3 regions of the Kitasatospora sp. NEAU-69 genome follow, and region 3 is predicted to be linked to each of the others. Evidence: riboswitches for the same ligand, from Rfam matches in the RefSeq annotation. Region 3 holds a riboswitch; each other region holds the start of a gene.

Region 1 (5,794 bases), on a different contig from region 3:
CGGGTCCGGCTCCGCCCACAGGCCGCGCTCGACGGCCTCCAGCAGTCGCTCGCTGATCCCGTGCAGTGCCCAGGGGTTGGCGCTGGTCAGGAACTCGCGGTTGACCGGGTCCAGCACGTACTCCTGGGTCAGCCGCTCGTACATCCAGTCCGCGACCACGCCGGTGGTCGCGTCGTAGCCGAACAGGTAATCCACCGTGGCGGCCATCTCGAAGGCGCCCTTGTAGCCGTGCCGGCGCATCGCCTCCATCCAGCGCGGGTTGACCACGCGGGCGCGGAAGACCCGGGCCGCCTCCTCGGTCAGCGTCCGGGTGCGGACCGTCTCCGGGCGGGTCGAGTCGCCGATGTACGCGGCGGGGGAGGAGCCGGTCAGCGCGCGCACGGTGGCCACCATGCCGCCGTGGTACTGGAAGTAGTCGTCCGAGTCGGCGATGTCGTGCTCGCGGGTGTCGGTGTTCTTCGCCGCGACGGTGATCCGCCGGTACGCGGTCTCCATCTCCTCGCGGGCCGGCCGCCCGTCCAGCCCGCGCCCGTACGCGTAGCCGCCCCAGACCGTGTAGACCTCGGCGAGGTCGGCGTCGGTGCGCCAGTCGCGGCTGTCGATCAGCTGCAGCAGGCCGGCGCCGTAGGTGCCCGGGCGCGAGCCGAACACCCGGACCGTGGCCCGGCGTTCGTCGCCGTGCTCGGCCAGGTCGGCCTGCACGTGGGCGCGGACGAAGTTGTCCTCGGGCGCCTCGTCCTGCGCGGCGGCCAGGCGCACCGCGTCGTCCAGCAGCGCGACCACGTGCGGGAACGCGTCCCGGAAGAAGCCGGAGATGCGCAGCGTCACGTCGATCCGGGGGCGGCCGAGCTCGGCGGCGTCGATCGTCTCCAGGCCGGTCACCCGGCGCGAGGCGTCGTCCCAGACCGGGCGGATGCCGAGCAGCGCGAAGGCCTCGGCGATGTCGTCGCCGGCGGTGCGCATCGCGCTGGTGCCCCAGAGCGAGAGGCCGACCGAGGGCGGGAACGCGCCGTCGTTGTCGGCCTGGTAGCGCTCGACCAGCGAGGCGGCCAGCGCCTGCCCGGTCTCCCAGGCGAGCCGGCTGGGCACCGCCTTCGGGTCCACCGAGTAGAAGTTGCGGCCGGTCGGCAGCACGTTGACCAGCCCGCGCAGCGGCGAGCCGGACGGGCCGGCCGGCACGAAGCCGCCCTTCAGCGCGTGCACCACGGCGTCCAGCTCGTCCACCGTGGCCGCCAGCCGGGGGACGACCTGGCGGGCCGCGAAGTCCAGCACCTCGGCGACGGCGGGCGCCAGGCCCTCGGCCACCTTCGCGACGGTCACCTTCGCGACGGCCTCTGGCGCCCAGTCGGCCGCCTCCATCGCCTCGACCAGCTCGCGCGCCTTCGCCTCGGCCGCGTCGGTGGCGCCGAGCGTCAGCGCGGCCTCGTCCAGCCCGAGCGCCTCGCGCAGGCCGGGCAGCGCGCTGACGCCGCCCCAGATCTGCCGGGCGCGCAGGATCGCCAGCACCAGGTTGACCCGGTCGGTGCCGGCCGGCGCCTGGCCGAGCACGTGCAGTCCGTCGCGGATCTGCGCGTCCTTGACCTCGCAGAGCCAGCCGTCGACGTGCAGCAGGAAGTCGTCGAAGCCGTCGTCCTCGGGCCGCTCGTCGAGGCCGAGGTCGTGGTCGAGCCGGGCGGCCTGGATCAGCGTCCAGATCTGCGCGCGGACGGCGGGCAGCTTCGCCGGGTCCATCGCGGCGATGTTGGCGTGCTCGTCGAGCAGTTGCTCCAGCCGGGCGATGTCGCCGTAGCTCTCGGCGCGGGCCATCGGCGGGACCAGGTGGTCCACCAGGGTCGCGTGCGCCCGGCGCTTGGCCTGGGTGCCCTCGCCCGGGTCGTTGACCAGGAACGGGTAGATCAGCGGCAGGTCGCCGAGCGCGGCGTCCGGGCCGCAGTCGGCGGAGAGCGCGGCGGTCTTGCCGGGCAGCCACTCCAGGTTGCCGTGCTTGCCGAGGTGCACCACCGCGTCGGCGCCGAAGCCGCCGTCGGCCTGGGCGGCCGCGATCCAGCGGTAGGCGGCCAGGTAGTGGTGCGAGGGCGGCAGGTCCGGGTCGTGGTAGATGGCGACCGGGTTGGCGCCGAAGCCGCGCGGCGGCTGGACCAGCACGAGCAGGTTGCCGGCCCGCATCGCGGCGAGCACGATGTCGCCGTCCGGGTTCTGGCTGCGGTCCACGTACAGCTCGCCCGGGGCCGGGCCCCAGTGCTCCTCGACGTCGCCGCGCAGGCCCTCGGGCAGCGTCGCGTACCAGCGGCGGTAGTCGGCGGCCGGGATCCGGACGGGGTTGCGGGCCAGCTGGTCCTCGGTGAGCCAGTCCTGGTCGTAACCGCCGGCCTCGATCAGCGCCTTGATCAGCGCGTCGCCCTCGTGCTCGCCCTCCACCGGCTCCATGCCGGGGAAGCCCTCGCCGAGGTCCCAGCCCTCGTCGCGCAGGCGGCGCAGCAGGCGGGCCGCGCTCGCGGGGGTGTCCAGGCCCACCGCGTTGCCGACCCGGGCGTGCTTGGTCGGGTACGCGGACAGCACCAGCGCCAACCGCCGCTCGGCGGCCGGGATGTGCCGCAGCCTGGCGTGCCGCACCGCGATCCCGGCGACCCGGGCGGCGCGCTCGGGGTCGGCCGCGTAGACCGTCAGGCCGTCCTCGTCGAGCTCCTTGAAGGAGAACGGGACGGTGATCAGCCGGCCGTCGAACTCCGGGACGGCGACCTGGGTCGCGGTGTCCAGCGGGGAGAGGCCGTCGTCGCTGGACTCCCACTGCTCGCGCGACCAGGTCAGGCAGAGCGCCTGCAGGATCGGCCGGTCGAGCGCGGCCAGTGCGCCGGCGTCCCAGGCCTCCTCGTCGCCGCCGGCCTGTGCCTCGGCGGGGCGGGTGCCGCCGGCGGCCAGCACGGTGGTCACGATCGCGTCGGCGGCGCCGAGTTCGGCGAGCAGCTCGGCGGGCGCGCCGCGCAGCGAGGAGCAGTAGAACGGGCGGGCCTGGCCGCCGGCGTCCTCGATCGCCGCGCAGAGCGTGTCCACGAACGCGGTGTTGCCGCTCATGTGGTGCGCGCGGTAGTAGAGGACCGCGACGGACGGGCCCTCGGTGCGGCGCGGCGTGCGCTCCAGCGGACCCCAGTCGGGCGCCGAGGCGGGCGGCGCGAAGCCGTGGCCGGTGAGCAGCACGGTGTCGGAGAGGAAGGCGGCGAGCTCGGCCAGGTTCGCCGGGCCGCCGTGCGCGAGGTAGGCGTGCGCCTCGGCGGCGAGGCCGGCCGGGACGGTGGACAGCTCCATCAGCTGCGCGTCCGGGGCCTGCTCACCGCTCAGCACGATCACCGGGCGTGGGCCGGCCAGCAGCGCGTCCAGGCCCTCCTGCCAGGCGCGGCGGCCGCCGAGCAGCCGGACCACCACCAGGTCGGTGCCCTCGACCAGCGCGGGCAGGTCCTCGGGGGCGAGCCGGGCCGGGTTGCCGAGCCGGTACGGGACCGGGCCGGCGGACGCGCGGGCGGAGAGCAGGTCGGTGTCGGAGGTCGACAGGAGCAGGATCACGCGGCGGCCCTCCCGGCGCGGTGGGCGGTCACGGGCATGGCGATGCACATTCGGCGGGCCTTCCTCGGGGTCCGCGCCCCGATGGGAGTGCCCCCGGCCACAGGCTGGGGGCGCGTGAAGGGACGGCCGGGAGTTCCTGGCTGCCACGGCCGCTGAGCCGTGGTCACAGTGGCGGGACCGCACCGGCTTCGCACCGGTTTCCTCCCCGCGCCGTCACTGGCGTGCACGGGCCGACGGCCCGTCCGGCGACATCTTAGACCGACCGGTAAATGGTGGGTGGGCGGGCGTGCTGCCATGCGCACGGGCCGGGACGCGCGGCCCGCCGTGGCGCACGTCCCGGCCCGGGGGCCTGTCGTCGGGCGGATCACCGCCGGGTGTGGGCTACTTCCAGGTGAGGCCCTTGCCCAGGGTGAACGGGTCGCCCCAGTACTCGGCTCCGGTGACCTTCGTGGAGGCCGACGGGGCGAGCGCGACCGCGCAGCTCGTCGCGGTCTGGCCGGTGGTGAAGCCGCTCGGCAGCGAGTTGTTCGGGCACTTGTCGAACTGGCCGATCATCATCAGGTCCTGGGCCTCGGTGCCGTCCGGCAGCAGCCCCTTGATCTGGGTCACGCTGGAGAAGGACAGGTCGGTGCTGCCGGTGTTCTTGACCGAGAAGTGGATGTAGTACGGGACCTTGCCGGCCGCCTGGTCACCGAGCTTGAGCGCGGTGAGGTCGGCCGGGCTGCCGGCCTCGATCGAGGTGACGGTCAGCGCGATGGTGCCCTTCGTGCTGCCGTAGGTGAACGGGAACTGGGCCGGCTGGCCGATCTTGAAGGTCTGGCCGGCCTTGGCGTCCGTGCCGCTTCCGCCGGTCGCGGCGCCGGTGCCGCCGGCGCTCTTGCTTGCCGCCGGGCTGGTCGGCGCGCCGGTCGGCGCCGCCGCACCGGTCGGTGCGAGCGGCGATGCTGCGGCGGACTTGCTCGGTGCGGCTGCGGCTGCGGACGTGCCGGCCGTGCTCGGTCCGGTGGTCTCGTCGGGCCCGCAGGCGGTCATGGCCAGCGAGCCGATCGCGGCCAGCGTGACGAATCCGAGCATGGTTGTGCGTGCGCCGAATGCGCTCATGTCGTGCTCCCCCGTTGTTCAGCGGATCACCACGCGGTGATCGTGTGACGGCCGCCCTCTGATGGCGCGGCAGCGAACGACCGTACCAGTCCCGTCTGTCCCTTCTGTCACTTGTGACCCCGCTGTAGCAGCAGTGGTACGCAGTCGGGTCATGTCGCTGGAGACGCGGATCACGCTTCTTGCGGGGCATACGTCCGGTCGGATCATCGGTATGCTCGCGGCCATGTCACCCTCACCCGCCTCCTCCGAGCCTGCCCCCGTCCGGGCTGGTCGGGGGCGTGACGACGCCTGCCCGGGCGCGCTGCGGCTGCATGCCGCCGACGACGGGGCGCTGGCCCGGGTCCGGGTGCCCGGCGGTCTGCTGGCGGCGGATCAGGCGCTCGCGCTGGCCCGCGCCGCCGAGCAGCTCGGGGACGGCTCGCTGGAGACCACCTCGCGTGGCAACGTGCAGCTGCGCGGGCTGCCGGCCGACGCGGGCGCGGAGCTCGCGGCCCGGCTGCGCGCGGTCGGGCTGCTGCCGTCCGATGCGCACGAGCGGGTGCGCAACATCGTCGCCTCGCCGCTCGCCGGCCTCGACGGCGGCCGCGACCTGACGGCCTGGGTGCGTGAGCTGGACGCGTTGATCTGCGACTCGGTGACCGCCCGTGAGCTCTCCGGACGGTTCCTCTTCGCGCTGGACGACGGGCGCGGTGACGTCGCGTCACTGGACGCCGATGTGACCTTGATCGCTGCCACCGACGGCGCTGCCACCGACGGTGCTGCTGCCGCCGCGCCGACCGACGGCGCCGGTGCGCTGCTGCGGCTCGGCCGCGCCGACTGGTGCGCTCCGGTGGCCGGACCGGCGGACGCGCTCGCGGCGGCCGAGGAGTTCGTCCGGCTGCGCAGTGGCGGCTGGCGGATCCGCGAGGCCGACCCGACCGGCGCCGTGCTGGCCGAGCGGCTCGGCCTGAGCCGCCGGCCGCTGCCGGCGCAGCCGGGCCGTCGTCCCGAGGTCGGGGTCCTCACGGGTGCGCCCGGACAGGCCCTGGTTGTCGGACTGCGGTTCGGCCGGGCGAGCGCCGAGCAGTGGCGGGCCCTGGTCGCGGCGAGCTCCGGCGGGCTGCGGGTCACCCCGTGGCGCGGTGTGGTGCTGCCG
Region 2 (5,794 bases), on a different contig from region 3:
AGCCGCGCGAAGCCGGCCACGTCCACGCCGGTGCGGCCCTCGGCCGCCAGCGCGCCGAGCCCGGTCAGCGCGGTCGGCACGCCGGCCCGGGCGGCCAGCCCGCGCACCGAGGCGTCCCAGTCCAGCACCGGCGAATCGAGGATCAGCCCGGCGATCGAGTCGCGGTAGTCCGAGCGGGCCGCGGTCTGCAGCACCGTCGCGGCGCCGACCGACCAGCCGTACAGCACGATCCGGCCGGCGCCGGCGTGCTTGGCGAACCGGATCGCCGCCTCGACGTCGTTCCACTCGGTCTCGCCGAAGTGGCCGAGCCCGTCGGGGGCCGGCGGCGCGCCCTGGTCGCCGCGGCAGCTGATCACCAGCGCGGGCAGCTGGAGCCGCTTGAGCAGCGGCAGCGCCGGGAGCGCCTGCTGGCGGTCGGCGAACCGGCCGTGCACCGCGATCACCCAGGTGCCGCGGATCGCCGGCACGTACCAGGCGGGCAGCGTGCCGAGCTCGCCGTCCACGAGCACGTCGAGGTAGTCCAGCCCGCAGGCCGAGCCGGGGTCGCCGCGCAGCACCCGCGGGCTCAGCTCGACCTCGGTGCCCGTGCTCGGCGCGGTGCCGGCGATCTGCTCCAGGCGCCGGGTGACGGTCTGCGGGGCGGTGCGCAGCACCTCGCCGACCACGGCGTGGCCGCCGGGCCAGTCCAGCGCGTAACGGCCGCGCCGGCCGCTGGCCGGGGTGCGGGTCAGCGTCACCTCCCGGGCGGCGATCTCGTGCACCCGCAGCGGCGGCTCGTCCTGGCCGGGCTCGGTGCCCTCGGCCCCGGTCCGCAGGGCGAGGTCGGACACCCGGCGGCCGACGATCACGACGACGGCGCCCGCTGCGACGGCGACCGCGGTGGCCGCGACGGCGGCGGTTCCCCAACGCATGGCTCTCCCCTGGGTTGTGGCGGCGCCCCACGCCGGGACGGCACGGAACGACCCCAGTTCACCCCGGGACGCCGCGCCGGGCCACCGGAAGGCAGCCGTCCGGGGCGGGTGGGCTGGTCCGGGACCACGGAACGTCAAGTCCACCGCCCCGGGCCCGGCACGCCCCGAATCCGGCACGCCCCAATCCCGGCACGACCCGGCCCCGGCACGACCCGGCCCCGGCGCGGTCAGACCGGCAGGCCGCCGGTGTCCGCGTTCGCCAGCAGCGCCCAGAACCGCTCCACCGGCGCCCCGGTGCTCACCGCCGCCTCCACGGTCGCCGGGCCGGCCGCTCCCGCCGCTCCCGTCCCGCCCCAGGTCGAGGCGCCCCAGTGCGAGGAGCCCGCCTGGGACTCGCCGTGCAGCGCCGCCAGCACCTGGGAGAGCACCGGCTTCGCCACCGGCACCAGCCGGCCGACCGCCTTCAGCTGCGCCTGCCAGCGCCCGTCCACCGCCTGACGCAGCCGCAGCTCCAGCTCGGCGGCCCGGTCGGTCACCCGCACCAGGTCGCGCAGCGTCAGGCCGAGCTCCTCGATCAGCGCGGCGGTCTCGGTCTCGTCCCCGGTCCAACGGCCGGTCAGCTCGGCGGTGACGTACGTGCGCACGCCGATCCCGATCCGCGCTGCCGCCTGCTCCTGGCTCAGCTCGCGGGCCACCCGGAAGTCGCGCAGGCTCGCCGGGGCGGCGCCCATCAGCTGCGCCACCGGGCACCACAGCGCGCGGGCCAGCGCGATCAGCTCCACCTCGTCGGGGCGCAGCTCGCCCGCCTCCCAGCTGAGCAGATGGCCCGCCAGCAGCCGGACGCCGTTCGCCGCCATCCCCGCCACCACCTGGTCCGGGGTGAGCCCGAGGGCGGCCCGGTGCGTCCGGGCGGCCTGCGGGGAGAACGGGACCGGGGCGGGGACCGGCAGCCTGGTTCTTCGCATGCCCCGACGCTAGGCGCCCGGGCATGGCCCGCCCCACCCGCCGAATGCACGAAGCCGGAGCACCGGCCCCGCAAGGGTGTTGGACGATTCGCTGAGGCCACCCCGCCGAGCAGCGCGGTTACTCGGAGGTAGTGACGGTTTCGCCGGCCCGCCCCCGGTGTGATCCACCAGGCCGGGGTCCGGTTGACGCCCGGTTCCGGCACGTGGTGGGATCCTTGGGCCATACGGAGGCAAGGAGAGGAAGCCGGTGCGAATCCGGCGCGGTCCCGCCACTGTCACCGGGGAGCACGCTCGAAACCATGGTCACGGCCCGCTGCTGACGGCGAGACCGGCCGGCCCCGCCGGCGGGGCCCGAGGGTGTGTCGGCCCCGGGAGCCAGGAGACTCTCGCCCCCGGTTCGTCGATCCAGGGCGCGGACCCTGAGTGAGGACACAGCCAGTCATGCAGCCTGCCCCGACACCTCTGCGCGATGCGCACCCCTGCTCGGCGCATCCTTGCCCAGCGCTCCCCTGCTCTGCGCCCCCTTGCCCAGTGCTCCCCTGCTCCGCGCACCCCTGCGCTGCCCGGTGAGCCGCACCGACCTGACGGCACTCGACTACGCGGCGGGCATGGTGGCCGGCTACGCCGCCGATGCGCGCTTCGGCGACCCGCGCCGCGGCCACCCGGTGGCCGGCTTCGGCACCGCCGCCGCCCGGCTGGAGCGGGTGCTGTGGCGCGACCACCGCGGCGCCGGCGCGCTGCACACCGCGCTCTGCGTGGGCGCGGTGGCGGCCGGCGCAGCCGGACTGGAGTTTGGACTGGAACGGCTGCTGCCGGGCCGGACCGCCCGCTCCGCCCGCTCCGTCGGCGCCGCACTCGCCGGCTGGACCGTGCTCGGCGGCAGCTCGCTCACCCGCGAGGCCCGGACCATCGGCGCCTCGCTCGCGGCCGGCGACCTCGAAGCGGCCCGGCAGCGGCTGCCGCACCTGTGCGGGCGCGACCCGAGCGCGCTCGACGAGCCGCAGATCGCCCGGGCGGTGGTCGAGTCGGTGGCCGAGAACACCGCCGACGCCGTGGTCAACGCGCTGGTCTGGGGTGCGCTCGCGGGCGCCCCTGGGCTGCTCGCGTTCCGCGCCGTCAACACGCTGGACGCGATGGTGGGGCACAAGTCGGTGAAGTACCAGCGGTTCGGCTGGGCCGCCGCCCGGCTGGACGACGTGGCCGGCTGGCCCGGCGCCCGGCTGACCGCGCTGCTCACGGTCGCGGCGGCGGACTCCGCCGCCGCCCGCCGCACCGCGCTGCGGGTCTGGCGGCGGGACGGCTCCGCGCACCCGAGCCCGAACGCCGGCCAGGCCGAGTCGGCCTTCGCCGGCGCGCTCGGCGTGCGCCTCGGCGGTCCGCTGCGCTACGGCGAGAGGGTCGAGCAGCGGCCGGTGCTGGGCGCCGAGCTGCGCCCGGTCGCCGTCTCGGACATCGAACGGGCCTGCCGGCTCTCCCGGCGGGTCGGGCTGCTGGCGCTGGGCACGACGGTCGCGGCGCGCGTCCTGATGCTCCGTCGCCGTGCTGTGAGGGGGAGGAAGATATGAGCAACGCACTGCTGGTCGCCGGCACCACGTCGGACGCCGGCAAGAGCGTGGTGACGGCCGGCATCTGCCGCTGGCTGGTCCGCCAGGGCGTCAGCGTCGCGCCGTTCAAGGCGCAGAACATGTCGCTCAACTCGATGGTCACCATGGACGGCGCGGAGATCGGCCGGGCCCAGGTGATGCAGGCCCAGGCCGCCCGGGTGGAGCCCGAGGCCGCGATGAACCCGGTGCTGCTCAAGCCCGGCGCGGACGGGCGCAGCCAGGTGGTGCTGCTCGGCCGGCCGATCGCCGAGGTCGGCGCGCTGGACTACCGCGAGCGCAAGCCGTACCTGCTGGAGCGCTCGCTGGAGTGCCTGGCCGACCTGCGCCGCCGGTTCGACGTGGTGGTCTGCGAGGGCGCCGGCTCGCCCGCCGAGATCAACCTGCGCGACCGCGACATCGCGAACATGGGCCTGGCCCGGGCCGCCGAGCTGCCGGTCGTGGTGGTCGGCGACATCGACCGCGGCGGCGTCTTCGCCGCGATGTACGGCACGCTCGCGCTGCTCGACGCCGAGGACCAGCGGCTGGTCGCCGGCTGGCTGGTGAACAAGTTCCGCGGCGACGTGCGGCTGCTCAAGCCCGGCCTGGACATGCTGCACGAGCTGACCGGCCGTCCGGTGCTCGGCACGCTGCCGATGCTGCCGGGCCTGTGGCTGGACGCCGAGGACTCGCTCGACCTGTCCGCCGTGGTCGACCGCAGCTCGGCCGGGCCGGTCGGCGCCGACGTGCTGCGGGTGGCCGTGCTGCGGTTCCCGCGGCTGTCCAACTTCACCGACCTGGACGCGCTGGCCCAGGAGCCCGGGGTGCTGGTCCGCTGGGCCACCCGCCCCGAGGAACTGGCCGACGCCGACCTGGTGGTGCTGCCCGGCACCCGGGCGACCGTCGCCGACCTGGCCTGGCTGCGCGAGCGCGGCCTGGAGCAGCCGCTGCGCCGGCGGGCCGCCGCCGGTCAGCCGGTGCTCGGGGTCTGCGGCGGCTACCAGATGCTGGGCGGGCGGATCACCGACCTGGTCGAATCCGGCGCGGGCATGGTGGACGGGCTCGGGCTGCTGCCGACCACCGTCGAGTTCGGGGTCGAGAAGGTGCTGGCCCGGCCGGTCGGCTACGCGCTCGGCGAGCAGGTGGCGGGTTACGAGATCCACCACGGCGTGGTCGCGGTCGAGGGCGGCGAGCCGTTCATGTCCGACGCCGACGGACACGGCCTGGAGGGCTGCCGGACCGGCTCGGTCTGGGGCACCACCTGGCACGGCGCGCTGGAGAACGACGGCTTCCGCCGGGCGTTCCTGCGCGAGGTCGCGGCGATGGCGGGGCGGGCCTTCGTGCCCGCGCCGGACACCTCGTTCGCGGCGGCCCGGGAGGAGCGGCTGGACCGGCTCGGGGACCTGATCGAGGAGCATGCCGACACCGCCGCGCTGTGGCGGCTGATCGAGGGCGGTCCGGGCGGCGGCCTGCCGTTCGTCCCGCCGGGGGCTCCGGCCACACGCGCAATGGAAGGTGAGCTGCTTTGAGTGACGTTCGATACCCGTTCACGGCGATCGTCGGGATGGCCGACCTGCGGCTCGGGCTGCTGCTCAACGCGGTCTCGCCGGCTGTCGGCGGGGTGCTGGTGCGCGGCGAGAAGGGGACCGCGAAGTCGACCATGGTGCGCGCGCTGGCGGGGCTGCTGCCCTCGCTCGCGGTGGTGGACGGCTGCCGGTTCGCCTGTGACCCCGCGGCGCCCGATCCGCAGTGCCCGGACGGTCCGCACAGCGCCGCCGGGCCGGTCGCGGAGCGGCCCGCCCGGCTTGTCGAGCTGCCGGTCGGCGTCACCGAGGACCGGATCGTCGGCTCGCTCGACCTGGAGCGGGCGCTCGCCGAGGGCGTCAAGGCGTACGAGCCCGGGCTGCTCGCCCAGGCGCACCGCGGCGTGCTCTACATCGACGAGGTCAACCTGCTGCAGGACCACGTGGTGGACCTGCTGCTGGACGCCGCCGCGATGGGGCGCTCGTACGTGGAGCGCGAGGGCGTCTCGGTGCGGCACGCGGCGCGGTTCCTGCTGGTCGGCACGATGAACCCGGAGGAGGGCGAGCTGCGGCCGCAGCTGCTCGACCGGTTCGGCCTCACGGTGGAGATCGCGGCCACCCGGGACCCGGCCGAGCGGGCCGAGGTGGTGCGCCGGCGGCTCGCGTACGACGCGGATCCGTCAGGCTTCGCCGCCCGGTACGAGGCGGAGGAGCGGGAGCTGGCCGGGCGGATCACCGCGGCGCGCTCGCTGCTGCCGTCGGTGCGTCTCGGCGACGGCGCGCTGAGGCAGATCACCGCGGTCTGCGCCGCGTTC
Region 3 (5,794 bases):
ACCACGCTGACCCGTTCCCAGCGCCTGCTGGCCGACCGGGTGATGGCCGACCCCGAGGGCGTGGCCTTCATGACGGTCTCGGATCTGGCGTCCGCGGTCGGGGTGAACGAGGCCACCGTCGTCCGGTTCGCCACGAGCCTGGGCCTGGACGGCTACCCCGGTCTGACCCGGCTGTGCCGCGAACGGCTGCGGGAGCAGGCCCAGCTGCTGCGCCGTTACAACCAGCTCCAGCAGCTCACCGCCGAGGGCGGCGACCTGCTGGAGCAGGCCGTCGCCCTCGACCAGGCCAACATCGCCCGTACTTTCGCGCGGCTGGACCCCGAGGCATGGCAGGCTGCCGTCAAGGCCCTCGCCGACAGCCCGCGGGTCCACGTGATGGGACTGCGCAAGTGCCATGCGCCCGGCTACCTGCTGGGCTACCTCCTGCGCATGCTCCGTGAGGACGTGCACACCGTCACGGGCGCCGCCGGCAGCCTGACCGACGAGCTCCGCCGCGTTCAGGAGGGCGACTGCTTCGTGGCGATCTCCATCCACCGCTACAGCGCCGAGACGGTCAAGGCCGCAGCATGGGCGCGCTCCCGCGGCGCCTGGTGCCTGGCGCTGACCGACAACCCGTCCTCGCCCCTGGCCACCACGGCCGATCAGGCGTTCTACATCGACGCCGCCGGGCCGTTCGTGCTGAGGTCGCTGACCGCCTTCACCTCCCTCGTCCAGGCGCTGGCCACCGGAGTGGCCCAAGCCCGCGGGCACGAGGCCCGCTCCACCCTGCTTCGGGAAGAGGAGTTGCTCGAAACGTTCTCCGTCTACGAAGCCCGGGAGGAGTGAAAGGCGGGCTGGGGCAGGCTGCTCAGCGCGCCGCGCAGGTGCTCCAGCGAGGACGCTATCCACGGCAGGGACGCCGGGTCGTCGCTGTCCAGCGCCTGCCGGCGCTCGGCGACCGACTCCCCGTACAGCAGGCTGGTCGCCACCCGTGACCGCGCGACGTGGGTCACCAGCTCCGCCGGGTCCTGCAGCACATGAGCGGCCACCGCCTGCATGGGCGCGGCCAGGCTCGACCAGATCTCACTGGCCACCCCGACCAGGTCGCCCATCAGGCTCTGCCCCCAGGCACCCTGAGGCACTCGGGCCATGCCGATCCGCCAGCCGCCCAGGGCCATCGACTTGCTCAGCCCGGTGGTCACCACCGTGCGCTGCGGCAGGAAATCCGTGGCGTGCGGCATCCGGCCGTCATGGACGAGGTCGGCGTAGATCTCGTCCGCGATCACCGCCAGCCCCCACCTCTCGGCGATCGCGCACACCTCGCGCACGTGCTCCACGCGCGCCACCGTGCCGGTCGGGTTGTCGGGCACGGTCAGCACGAGAATTCCCGGCCGGGCACCGGTCGCCCGCGCCTCCTCCAGAGCCTGTTCCAGCAGCTGCGGATCCGGCACGCCGCCGGCCTCGGCCGGGATCGGAACCCCGATGGTCCGCTTCGCCGCCAGCGACGCCTGGGCCGCGTAGCTCACCCATGACGGGCACGGCAGCACGACGTCCCCGGGCAGCGCCAGGAGCAGAGCGAACAGCAACGGCTTGCTGCCCGGCGCGAAGATCACCTGGTCGGGACGGGTCGGCAGGCCTCGCCGGGAGAACCAGCCGGCCGCGGCCTCCCGAGCAGCCAAGGATCCGACCACCGGCCCGTAGCCGTTGCGTCCGGCCGCACCGGCGAGCACCTCGGCAACCGAATCCGGCACCGGCAGGCCTGCCTCGCCGAACCCCAGGTGCAGCACCTTCTGCCCCGCGGCCCGGCGGGCCTGGAGCGTCTCGTTGATGGCCAAGGTCGCCGAATGCATCGTCACGTAGCCCACACTCCCCACAGAGATCAGCCGGAGCCATGCAACAGCTCCTGCGCCGCCCAGAGTAGATGCAAATAAATTTGCATACAAGGGCAGTGCAGGGCAGTGTGGGTGACCGCGATCCGTCGCCGAGGCGGAGCTACGGGCGGGTGAAGGTCAGATGGGTGATGCCGCTGGGTGTCGTCACCGACTCGACCTGGAACCGCTGCTCCAGCCCTTCCAGTCCGTCCCACAGCCGCTCACCGCGGCCGAGGACGATCGGGACCAGGGAGACGTGGAGGTGGTCGACCAGGTCCTCCGCGAGGAACTGCCTGACCGTGGCCGCGCCCCCGCCGATCCGCACATCGAGGCCGCCCGCGGCCTCGCGGGCCTGCCGCAGCGCCTCCTGCGGCGTGGCGTCGATGAAGTGGAAGACCGTGCCGCCCTCCATCTCCACGGGCGGGCGCGGGTGGTGCGTCAGCACGAACACCGGGGTGTGGAACGGCGGGTTCGCTCCCCACCAGCCCTTCCACTCCTCGTCGGTCCACGGGCCGCGCTGCGGACCGAACTTGTTGCGGCCCATGATCTCCGCCCCGATCCCGGGCCCCCAGGTCGAGGCGAGGGCGCTGTCGACACCGCTGCGGCCGCCGGCCTTGCCGTTCATCTCGTTGAAGGCGCGGGTCTCGAAGAACCACTCGACCAGCCGAGTCCCGGCATGCCCGAACGGGGTCTCCAGCCCCTGTCCCGCCCCGGCGGCGAAGCCGTCCAGCGACACGCTGAAATTGTGCACTCGAACACGCGACATGACACTCACGTCCCTCACGTCGGACTCCATGGCCAAAACCGAGCCTAAATGCGCCCACCGACATTGAGCCCCGCGCCACGGCGGTGCCTGCCCGGACCAAGGTTGCGAACGGAGGCGATTGACGGCTCATCGGCAGGGCCCTAACCTTCCCCAGGTAGTGATGGCGTAGGGAAGCTGGTGAGACTCCAGCACGGTCGCGCCACTGTGAGCGAACGGCCCCCGGGCGGTTCGTCAGTCAGATACGACGCCATCACCGCGCTCCAAATCACCTGTGGGACGCACGATCCCCTGAAGGAGGCTCCAACTGTGAGCAGTCTGTCCAATCCTGCCGCCATTCCCACCCCGGTCGTCATGCCGGTGTCGCGGGCGGTTCTCTGGCTGGTCGGCACCGCGCTGATCGCCCTCGCGGTGTACTACTTCATCGGCGTTGACCAGGGCGCCTACTCCGTCTTCGGCAAGGACATGCACATCCACGAGTTCGTGCACGACTCCCGGCACTTCCTCGGCTTCCCCTGCCACTGACGAACCGGAGTACGGACAGAACCAAGAACATGGAAAAGAGACTCATCCTGCGCGGCGTGATCGCCGGCGCAGTGGCCGGCCTGCTCGCGTTCGTTTTCGCACGAATCTTCGCCGAACCGCAGATCAACGCGGCCATCGCCTACGAGAGCGGCCGCGACGCCGCGCAGGAGGCGCTGGACAAGGCCGCCGGGGCGCCGGTCGCCGACGCCGGCCCCGACATCTTCAGCCGCACCGTCCAGGCCAACATCGGCATCGGCGTCGGCATGGTGTTCTTCGGCATGGCGATGGGCGCGCTGTTCGCGGTCGCGTACACCGTCTGCCTGGGCCGGGTCGGCAAGCTGCGGCCGCGCACCCTGGCGATGCTGGTGGCGCTCGGCGGCTTCCTCGGCCTGTACTTCGTGCCGTTCATCAAGTACCCGGCGAACCCGCCGTCGATCGGCCACCCCGACACGATCCGCGACCGGGGCAATCTGTACCTGGGCATGGTGCTCTGCTCGGTGGTCTTCCTGGTCGCCGCCGTCTGGCTGGGCAAGCGCCTGCAGGCCCGCTTCGGCAACTGGAACGCCGCCCTGCTGGCCGGGGCCGGCTACGTGCTGGTGCTCGGCACGATCATGGCGCTGCTTCCCTCGCTCGGTGAACTCTCGGACAACGTGAGCGAGTTCGGGCACCACGCGACGGAGACGCCGCTGCCGCTGGCCGACGCCAGGGGCACCATCGTCTATCCCGGGTTCCCCGCCGACACGCTGTTCAGCTTCCGCTTCTACTCGGTGGCCGCGCAGTTGCTGCTCTGGGCCTGCCTCGGCCTCGTCTTCGGGCCGATGGCGGAGCGTCTGCTCAACCCGCGCACCGAGACCGCTGTGGCGCCCGCGCCGGCGCCCGCCCCGGTCCAGCCGAAGCCGGTCGCGGCGGCATGACCGAGCCGGAGCGTCGGCCTGCCACGGCGTCCACCACGGCGTCCACCACGGCGTCCGCCACGACGCACCCGGAGCCCAGGGCCGCGATCCCGGAGAGGATCGCGGCCCTCGGGCCTTTCTTCGCCTTCGAGGTGCACGGCCCGACCCCGGCCGAGGAGCCCTGGCGGAGCATGGGCGAACTGCTCGACGACCCCTCGGTGTTGCGCGACCGGGTGACCGCCGTGCGCGGCTACCTGGCCGCGGGCAGTGGGCAGCCCGGCGAGGCCGTCGAGCTGCGGGTGGCCGCCTCGGTGACCCAACTGGGCCTCGCCTCCCGGCTGCTCTCCCCGCCCTTCGCGGTCGCCGTGCTCACGGGCGCCGTGCTCCCGTACGGCCTGCGGGAGGCGAGATGGCAGCCGACGCTCGGCTCGATGTTCCCGCTGTCCCTGCCCGACCGGACGGCTGCGCCGGTGGCCGACCCGGCCGAACGTGCCGCGCGGCTGGGCACGGAACTGCTGGAGGGGCCGATCCGCGACCTGGTGGAGGCCACCGGCGCCTACGCGGTCTCGCCGCACATCCTCTGGGGCAACGTCGCCTCGGCCGTCAACGGAGCGGCCGCCGCCATCGCCCGCACGGCCCCCGAACTTGGCCCACGGGCACGCGAGTTCGCGGGCCTGCTGCTGGAGCAGCCGCCACTGCGCGGCGCCGGCAGCACGGCGGCCGACGGTACCGCCTTCCGCCGCCGAAGCTGCTGCCTGATCTACCGAGCCGCCCCGGACCACGCGGGCGGCCTGTGCGGGGACTGCGTCCTCGCCTCACCCGCCCGGACCCGGGCCCGCCCCACGTAGCGCCGGCGGCGCCCGCCAGGCCCGTGGCTTGTCCGGTTGCCGTCATGACCAGGGGAGTTGTTCGGGCATCGGGTCGGCCAGCAGAATGGCGGCACCGGGTTGACGAACGGACATGTCTGCAAAGGCGGGGGACCGGGGATGGATCCCGAACTGGTGGCACTGGCATCGGCGGCGGCGACCGCGCTGGTGGGTCGGCTGGCAACCGACGGCTGGGAGAACGCCAAGAACGCGGTGACGGCGCTGTGGCGCCGCCGGCACGGGCAGCAGCCCGAGGCGGCGGAGGCCGTCGAGGCCCAGCTGAGCGAGACCCGCGAGGAGCTGCTGGCGGCCCGTGAGGCCGGGGACGAGCAGGTGGCGCAGGAGCTGGCCGTTGAGTGGCGGGCCCGGCTGCGTGACGCGCTGCGGGCCGACCCCTCGCTCGCCGCGGAGCTGCGTGAGCTGGTGGCCGAACTGAACCGGGACGAAGCCGAGTCCGAGGACGAGTCCGGCACGGGCGGGAGCCGGGTGACCATGCGGGCCACCGCCTCGGACCACGCGAAGGTCTTCATGTCCGGCCGCGACATGCACATCACCGGGCAGTGAGCGAACCTCCGATCCGGCTGGAGGCCTATGCATCCGGCTCCGGCACCATCTACATGGCCGCCGGTGACCAGCACATCGCCGCCCGCGATCTGCATGTGCACTACGGGGACGGCATTCACCGCGTCCGCCGGGTCGAGTCCGGAAGCGGAAGCAGCGACGGCAGCAACAGCAGTGACGAGTGCCCGTACCCCGGGATGACCGCGTTCGGCGCCGAGCAGGCCCAGTGGTTCTTCGGCCGTGACCGGACCCTCGCCAGGCTGACCGGCCGGCTCGACGAGTGCCTCCGGGACGGCGGTGCGGTCGCGGTGGTGGCCGCCTCCGGCGCGGGCAAGT

The links. Region 3 has a riboswitch for cobalamin ahead of AC060L_RS21060 (CbtB domain-containing protein). Riboswitches for the same ligand answer to the same signal wherever they lie in the genome.
Region 1: it holds a riboswitch for cobalamin, as region 3 does, so the genes downstream of both, cobN (cobaltochelatase subunit CobN) here and AC060L_RS21060 (CbtB domain-containing protein) in region 3, are expected to answer to the same signal.
Region 2: it holds a riboswitch for cobalamin, as region 3 does, so the genes downstream of both, AC060L_RS32505 (cobalamin biosynthesis protein) here and AC060L_RS21060 (CbtB domain-containing protein) in region 3, are expected to answer to the same signal.

What each region holds. Positions count from the first base shown of each region.
Region 1 is NZ_JBWXUE010000020.1:84,852-90,645, reverse strand. It holds gene cobN (cobaltochelatase subunit CobN) at 1-3,558, opposite strand, end outside; cobalamin riboswitch at 3,670-3,816, opposite strand; gene AC060L_RS22835 (PDZ domain-containing protein) at 3,940-4,659, opposite strand; gene AC060L_RS22830 (hypothetical protein) at 4,883-5,794, shown strand, end outside.
Region 2 is NZ_JBWXUE010000041.1:37,978-43,771, reverse strand. It holds gene AC060L_RS32515 (alpha/beta hydrolase) at 1-911, opposite strand, end outside; gene AC060L_RS32510 (helix-turn-helix domain-containing protein) at 1,139-1,876, opposite strand; cobalamin riboswitch at 2,068-2,282, shown strand; gene AC060L_RS32505 (cobalamin biosynthesis protein) at 2,485-3,441, shown strand; gene AC060L_RS32500 (cobyric acid synthase) at 3,438-4,985, shown strand; gene AC060L_RS32495 (putative cobaltochelatase) at 5,021-5,794, shown strand, end outside.
Region 3 is NZ_JBWXUE010000017.1:122,163-127,956, forward strand. It holds gene AC060L_RS21045 (MurR/RpiR family transcriptional regulator) at 1-825, shown strand, start outside; gene AC060L_RS21050 (pyridoxal phosphate-dependent aminotransferase) at 804-1,829, opposite strand; gene AC060L_RS21055 (dihydrofolate reductase family protein) at 1,972-2,616, opposite strand; cobalamin riboswitch at 2,761-2,882, shown strand; gene AC060L_RS21060 (CbtB domain-containing protein) at 2,923-3,138, shown strand; gene AC060L_RS21065 (CbtA family protein) at 3,168-4,052, shown strand; gene AC060L_RS21070 ((2Fe-2S)-binding protein) at 4,049-4,879, shown strand; gene AC060L_RS21075 (hypothetical protein) at 5,018-5,461, shown strand; gene AC060L_RS21080 (nSTAND1 domain-containing NTPase) at 5,458-5,794, shown strand, end outside.